2 regions of the Sporosarcina sp. FSL K6-5500 genome follow, and region 1 is predicted to be linked to the other one. Evidence: riboswitches for the same ligand, from Rfam matches in the RefSeq annotation. Region 1 holds a riboswitch; the other holds the start of a gene.
The links. A riboswitch is a leader RNA that binds a small molecule or an ion and turns the genes downstream of it on or off. The one in region 1 is predicted to bind preQ1.

Region 1 (3,839 bases):
TACATCATTTGCAAGAACTTCTTTCACTTCACGCTCTTCAACACGAATATCATTGGCTTTATACCATACTGCTGCTCTCATTGATAATTCATCTCCTTAAGTTGTTTGCATAGTTATCATACACCTGAATCAATTTCATAATGCGTACTTTTAAAAAATCATAAAGAAACAGAATTTGAAATGATTTCTTAAAAAAACGAATGAAATAGACGATTATGCTGTTGCGGATAGTTGAAGCTGTGTAAGACGATCAACTGCAAGTTTACTGGCATTGTATGCAATATGAACCAAGTCGAAATGAACTTTGGCTTTGACTCCGGTACAATGATAAATCTGATCTAGCAGAAAAAAGCCTTTTAGATAAGCATTTACACGTTCAACGGAACTTCGTTCCTTATAAATTTCATCCCATTTCATTGACCCACGTGCTGGTGCTGTGTAACGTCTTAGATCGCCAGAAATTTTCTTTTTATAGATTTTCTGACATAAACTGTCGTTAGCTAATGGGCAGTCCTTACATTCGTTTGGCCGTGTGTATTTCAACGTTTTGTACTTCGCATCGAAGCTATCATAACGATAGGAATGTTCCCGCACGCATGTGGGTGCGAAATGCTCATCAAAGCCTATTGGCTCGGGCTCGTTCTTCTTATTATAAGCAATGATAGATTGCGCTCCATTACGATAAATCTGTTCATAAATTGGTTGGTAGTCGTAACCAGCATCCATTGTCACATGTTTTATTTTCAATAACGGAAGGCGTTCTTTAGTACCTTTTAATAATGGGATTGCAGCTTTTCCATCGTTAAGATTACCAGAGGAAAACAGAGATTGAAGAATGTATTGGCTCTTCGTCCCAACTGCCAGATGACATTTGAATCCGTACCAAAATACGTTTTTCCCTTCACTGTTCTTCTTTATTCCCCACTTTGGTTGTGTGGGAACTGAGGAACGAAGTTCCTTAAGCGGTATATCAAGTTGGTATTCAATTTTCTTTTCGTAAACCGGAAGATTCGCTTCTATTTCGGCTTTATCAATTAGCCATTGTTCACGTTCCTCTTTCTTTTTACGCCCTCGTTTTTGGGGTTCTTTTTCAACCTTATCTGATTTATATGGAGCACGATCACGTGCTTCTACATGCGTTGCATCAATGGCTATCGTTTCATCTGAGACGAAACCTTCTGATATAGCCTGAAGAAGTAGGCTTTCTTGAACAATTTCTAACGCATCAGAATCGCTAATCAATGTGATCATACGTGAATAAGAAGCTTCGGATGGGATTTCATCTGATACCAAGAATCCACAATCAACTTTAAATCGTAAGTCTGTAGAGAGACGTTTTACTAAGTCTTTAATAAAAGGAATACGCTCGGTGATTCGGATGATCAATGAATAGATCATTGCAGAGTAATTAAGCGATTGTTTAGGTCCGAATCTAGACTTTTTCATTACTACGTCAAGGATCGGATGAATCTCAATACCGGATAAAATTGAATTAAATCGATGGGTAGGTTCCAAATCAAATAAAACTTTCATGTCAAACAGGCTTTCTTGTCGTATAATAGGCATAGAGCATTTCTCCAGTCTGTTAATGTGTGTGTCAGAACTCTCATTATACAGGATTTGGGGAGGTGCTCTATTTTCTTGCCGTTTTATACTTAGAGCCGCAAGGGCTCAGAGATATGAAATTGATTCACCTAATTAAACAATTCATTAAACGATAGACTTATAATACGCGGATTGTATTATAAGAATTGTGTGCGCAACTGTTTCCAAACCCCTCTTCTAATCCCTTCCATCACCTATTTATGTTATCATTAACGTTGTTCAAAAAAAGAGGTTCGAAAACTCCCTCTCTAAAAAACTAAGGAGATGTTTTATAGTGAAAAATGAAAAAGCGGTTGTCGTCTTTAGCGGCGGCCAAGATAGTACGACATGCCTGTTTTGGGCATTGAAAAATTTCCGTGAAGTTGCTACGGTGACGTTTGACTATGGTCAGCGCCATTCGGAGGAAATCGAGTGTGCTAGAAAAATTGCAGATGAGCTTGGGGTATCGTTTAAAGTACTGGATATGAATTTGATCAACCAACTGTCAGCAAATGCCTTGACGCGAGATGATATCGAAGTGAATGAAGTAGAAGGTGAATTGCCGTCGACTTTCGTTCCAGGCAGGAATCATTTATTCCTGTCATTTGCCGCGGTCTATGCAGATGCGATTGGTGCTCGGCACTTAATTACGGGTGTCAGTGAAACGGATTTTAGCGGTTATCCTGATTGCCGTGACAATTTTATAAAATCGTTGAATGTGACACTGAATTTAGCTATGGACGGGCGGTTTGTCATCCATACGCCTTTGATGTGGCTCGATAAGTCCGAAGTTTGGGCTTTGTCTGACGAACTTGGTGCGTTCGACTTTGTGCAGAACAAGACACTTACTTGCTACAACGGAGTTCCGAGTACAGGCTGCGGGAAATGTCCTGCCTGTGTGTTACGGAATGACGGTCTCGCTACCTATTTATCTAAAAAGTCTGTAGGTGTCTCTGAATGATGCAGCAATTTTATCCGCAAGTTCAGCATTCATATCGTTTTGAATTAAACAAAGACATGCATTTTTCTGCGGCACATTTCATTCCAAGCGAAGATGCTGGAAAATGCCAAGTAATGCACGGTCATACGTATTACTTAAACATAACAATTGGAGGAAATGAACTGGATTCAATCGGTTTCCTGATTGATTTCAAGGAACTCAAAAACCTCATTCATGATAAATACGATCATTCTGTGTTGAATGATCATCCTGAATTTAAGAACAATTTCCCGACGACCGAGAAATTGGCAGAACAGGTTTGCAAATCAATCCAGGAAGTTCTTCTAACTAGAAACAACAAGCCTGTCTGCCTTCAAGTCATAGTCCGAGAAACGCCGACTAGCTATGTCATCTATCGTCCTGAACAGGAGGTAGTCCTATGAAGATTCCTGTTATGGAAGTATTCGGTCCGACTATTCAAGGCGAAGGAATGGTCATGGGGTTAAAGACGATGTTTGTTCGAACAGCTGGATGTGATTATTCTTGTTCTTGGTGCGATTCCAGTTTTACTTGGGACGGTTCGGGAAAAAGCACTTCGAAACAGCCGGCAGAAATCATAGATGAACTTAAAGCAATAGGCGGACAGTCATTTTCACATGTCACAATTTCAGGTGGGAACCCTGCCCTTCATAAAGGAATTGGGGAACTTGTCGATTTGTGCCACGAACAAGGTTGGAAGGTCGCAGTTGAAACGCAAGCTTCTTTTTGGCAGGATTGGTTATTGAAAATTGATGACATCACGCTTTCCCCAAAACCACCAAGTTCAGGGATGGTGACGGATTTCAGTAAACTGGATACGTTCATGGAGAAACTGATTGAAACGACTGCTACTTTGAAAGTCGTCATTTTCGATGAAAAGGATTTCAAGTTTGCGGAAGAGGTCCATCTGCGATATCCGGCGTTTCCTTTCTTTCTACAGACAGGAAATGACGATACGACGACAACTGACGATGCACTTCTCGTTTCGACATTGTTACAACGATATGAGTGGTTAATTGATTTAACAGTCCACTCCCCTATAATGAATGATGCCAAAGTGTTGCCACAATTGCATACTCTGCTATGGGGGAATAAACGCGGCGTCTGATAAGACTTATTCATTTCTCTGTGATCAGTATTGCATCTCTATTTTTGACATATAAAGATGATTTAATAAAGAACCAAGCGTCGGAATTGTTCTAATCCGACACTTGGTTCTTTTACTTGTGAAATTCACTATAAATCGATGAAGGCAGTTTTCTAAATTGATCGGTTT
Region 2 (3,839 bases), 2.3 Mb from region 1:
CAACACAATCAGATACTTCCAACTCATTTTACGTTGCCAAGCTAAAAATAAAACGGGTGCCACAATGGTCAAATCAAGGATGGAACCTAGCACGACACCATTCGTTTTTGTAGGCAACAGGTTAAGCCCAAAGGAAGAGCGATATAAAGCAAAATTAGAAGCCAAAACAAGTAATAATAAGATTAGCCATACAATATGGATTGATTCCCTTTTATATACCATGTTATCCACCTCCCTTTTTTTGAGTTATAATATTTTCCAACTTTTGAAATATACGATGTAACTCCTGAATATCCTTCATTCCTAACTTTTCCTACTACTTTTCGTTAATCGTTTGCTCAATTTATGTACGTTTTTCGAAATAGGCTATCCTTAATTGATCGAGTTTTATTTGCAATTCCCTACGGTTTTCTTTATTCATTTTTCTCAGGTCTGTTAATAATTAACTTACAGTATTTGACTTAAATTGCAACCTTGTCGTTAGCTCGCTTGTTTTGCAGATGCCTTATTATCAATCACATCTTGGTATTCGGAATCTGATTGCAATTCATCTCTTCTACGTTTAATAATCTCTTTCATATTGTTAGATAACCTAGAATCCATTACAACACCTTCTTTCGTTCCGATTAACAGTTAATTAGTATTAACCATAAATACAACTTAACAAAATGTCAATAATTGTTATTAATATAAGCTAAAAATCTGTATACAAAAAAGCCCGAAATGCATGTAGCATCCCGGGCATGAAATTTCTTATATAAAACGCACAACTTCATCTAAAGGCAAGCGGGAAGACCCGTATGCCGGGGCAGCGGCCTTTCCTAAGGCAATCAGTACAATTGGGAATTGATCACTAGGAAGGTCGAATCTCTCAGCAAATTTCACTTTATCAAAGCCACCTATTGTTGAAGTATCATAGCCTTTTTCTTTGGCAATCAACATCAATTGCATAGAAACAAGCCCCGCATCAAAAGAAGCGATATTCATTCTTGCCTCTCTTGGAATAGTTGGATAGACCGCATTCGTACTGGCAATCGTACGATCTTTAATCGACTCATCCATATGACCTTCTGCAACATTTTGCGTATAGATTTGCTCCACTTTTTTATACGCATCGATATTACCTAAGACAGCGATAACGGCAGATGAATCCCCCACCTGGACTTGATTGTTAGCGATTACTTGCAGTTCTTTCTTCACCTCGGGGTCTTGGATAACTATAAAACTCCAAGATTGCAGGTTACTAGATGAAGGAGCTATTGTTGCCAGCTTCAGCATTTCTGCAATTTCCTCTTTTGCGATTGTAGCGTTCGGATCGAACACCCTTACCGATTTTCTGTCCTTCATTACACTATATAAATGTGAGTTCAATGTTGTAGTCATTGTATTGCCTCCCTTTCTAAAACTTACTAATAGTAAGTACCTGCATTCAACTTACCATTAGTAAGTTTGTTATGTCAACCCTAACGATACATGTTAAGATAGATGAAAGATAAAGCAGAATGGAGGTTCGACTAGTGAATCAACCGAAAAATTGTGGGAATTCATCACATGTCTGCAACAACTTTCACGATACAATTGAATTTATTGGTAAGAGATGGATGGGGGTAATTATTTATACACTAATGTCCGGACCCAAGCGTTTTCATGAAATCACTGAAGGTATTCCAGGGATATCAGATCGACTTTTAACAGAACGGTTGAATGAATTAATCAAAGAAGGCCTCGTTACAAAAAAACAACTTGAGCCTTCTTCTACTATAGTTGGATATGAGCTAACGGACAGCGGGATGGAATTAAAAGAAGTTATTACTGCCATACGGAACTGGATGGCAAAGCGAACAAACCTTTAGATCCGAAAGGTTAGAAAATTCATTAAACTCCCAAAGAAGAGCTATTTCCCCTAGAGGTTGATAGCTCTTTTCCCTCGCCTTGATTAACCACATTCATCATTCCTACACTTTTCTCGATCATTTATACCGAGCTGTTCCATGGCCCAACGAGACTCTGACATCGATATTTATCCTATCCAAATTCTTACTTCTTCATTTTTCACATGTATTGACATGTACGAATCAAAAACACTATGATACACTGGATTGCAGGCTTTTTAACACGTGGTTCGTCAACCATCCCACGCTAAAAAAACTAGGAGGAAATGAATAATGAAAATAAAAACAATGGCCATTAGCGGGATTATCGCCGCTTTATATGTAGCTGTTTCCCTATTAATAGCACCATTAGCATACTCAGCCATCCAATTTAGAATCCCTGAGATGTTCAACCATCTTGTCGTGTTCAATAAAAAGCTCATATTTGGAATTGTGCTTGGTGTATTTGTGACAAACTTATTTTCCCCACTTGGTATGTATGACTTATTTTTTGGGGTAAGCCAATCAATCCTAGCCCTTTCAATTACGATTTTCTCTGCTAAATTCATATCTGGAATATTCAAGCGAATGGTCTTCAACACGCTTGTTTTCACCTTTACAATGTTCATCATTGCTTTCGAGTTGAATCTAGCATTAGAACTGCCTTTCCTACTTACCTGGTTAACAGTCGCAATAGGTGAATTCGTCGTTATGGCTATCGGGATTCCGATTATGATGATTTTAAATAAACGTTTGAAATTCGAAAAACTTATTTAACATAACCCATCCCCTCCATTTCACTGTTAGCGATTGAAATAGAGGGATTTTTTAAGGAGATGGATCGATGTACATAACAATCCAAGAAACCGCTGAACATCTAGGTATGCCTGTCGAACAAGTAGAAAAGTACGTGCGGGAAGGTCGCATCCGTTCCGTCCATGATGGTGAAAAATTCCTTATTAACAAAGATCAGTTTGGACTCTATTTAGAACAGCTCGAAATGTTAAAACACCAAATCGATGAATGGCGGAACGAACCTATTCCACCCGATCGTGACATTAAAGATGAAGATTGAAAAACCGGTTGAAAATCTACGGATTTTCAGCCGGTTTTGTTTTATTTAAGATAGGGTATCGTTCCGTTAAAGGTATGGAAATCGCTATAAGAGAAAATACTAAATACATCGATTGGTTGCTTTCAATATGCTTTGCTAGTATAGTAAGAAGCTGTTTCCAAATTACCAGCTCCACGAGGGGGAATTATGAAGAAAATTTCAAATGTCTTTTACATCACAATTGGTCTGATTATTTTGACCGTCGGATATGGCGCGTTTGCACCTGAAAGTTTTGAGGCTGTTACAACGAATGTCCGAAACTTTGTTGCGTCGTCTTTCGGTTGGTACTATATGCTGCTCATGTCATTTATGTTAGCGCTCAGTTTCTTTTTCATCGTCAGTCCATACGGAAAAATCCGGCTTGGAAAAGATACGGACCGTCCGCAGTTTTCAACAGTTACATGGGTTGCCATGCTGTTTTCCGCCGGGATGGGTATCGGCCTAGTCTTTTATGGTGCCGCTGAACCATTATCACACTTTGCAATCAGTCCTGCTTCGGAAGATCCAAATACGGATGCTGCTTTCAAAGAAGCCTTACGTCAATCTTTCTTTCACTGGGGGATTCACATATGGGCCATGTACGGAGTCATTGCGCTATCTTTAGCCTTCTTCCAGTTCCGCAAAGGGGAACCGGGATTAATTTCAGCAACATTGAAGCCGATATTCGGTGAAAAAATGGTTGGACCATGGGGTACTCTCGTCGATGTACTCGCCGTTTTCGCAACAGCATTCGGCGTTGCTACATCACTCGGCTTCGGCGCTGTTCAAATTAATGCAGGCCTAAACTACTTATTTGGTGTTGAGATCAATATCTTTTCACAATTTGTCATCATCGCAATCGTCACGGTCCTGTT

Region 2: linked by a shared signal. The riboswitch ahead of MKX62_RS06265 (QueT transporter family protein) and the one ahead of queC (7-cyano-7-deazaguanine synthase QueC) in region 1 are both predicted to bind preQ1.

Annotation. Positions count from the first base shown of each region.
Region 1 covers NZ_JBBOTP010000001.1:3,694,335-3,698,173, reverse strand. Annotated here, with positions in the region: gene MKX62_RS17685 (2,3-butanediol dehydrogenase) at 1-81, opposite strand, end outside; gene MKX62_RS17680 (IS1182 family transposase) at 214-1,566, opposite strand; PreQ1 riboswitch class I at 1,828-1,871, shown strand; gene queC (7-cyano-7-deazaguanine synthase QueC) at 1,877-2,545, shown strand; gene queD (6-carboxytetrahydropterin synthase QueD) at 2,542-2,967, shown strand; gene queE (7-carboxy-7-deazaguanine synthase QueE) at 2,964-3,671, shown strand; gene MKX62_RS17660 (hypothetical protein) at 3,784-3,839, opposite strand, start outside.
Region 2 covers NZ_JBBOTP010000001.1:1,374,192-1,378,030, forward strand. Annotated here, with positions in the region: gene MKX62_RS06245 (beta-carotene 15,15'-monooxygenase) at 1-222, opposite strand, end outside; gene MKX62_RS06250 (hypothetical protein) at 481-603, opposite strand; gene MKX62_RS06255 (nitroreductase family protein) at 754-1,383, opposite strand; gene MKX62_RS06260 (winged helix-turn-helix transcriptional regulator) at 1,518-1,853, shown strand; PreQ1 riboswitch class I at 2,112-2,158, shown strand; gene MKX62_RS06265 (QueT transporter family protein) at 2,166-2,648, shown strand; gene MKX62_RS06270 (excisionase family DNA-binding protein) at 2,716-2,946, shown strand; gene MKX62_RS06275 (BCCT family transporter) at 3,133-3,839, shown strand, end outside.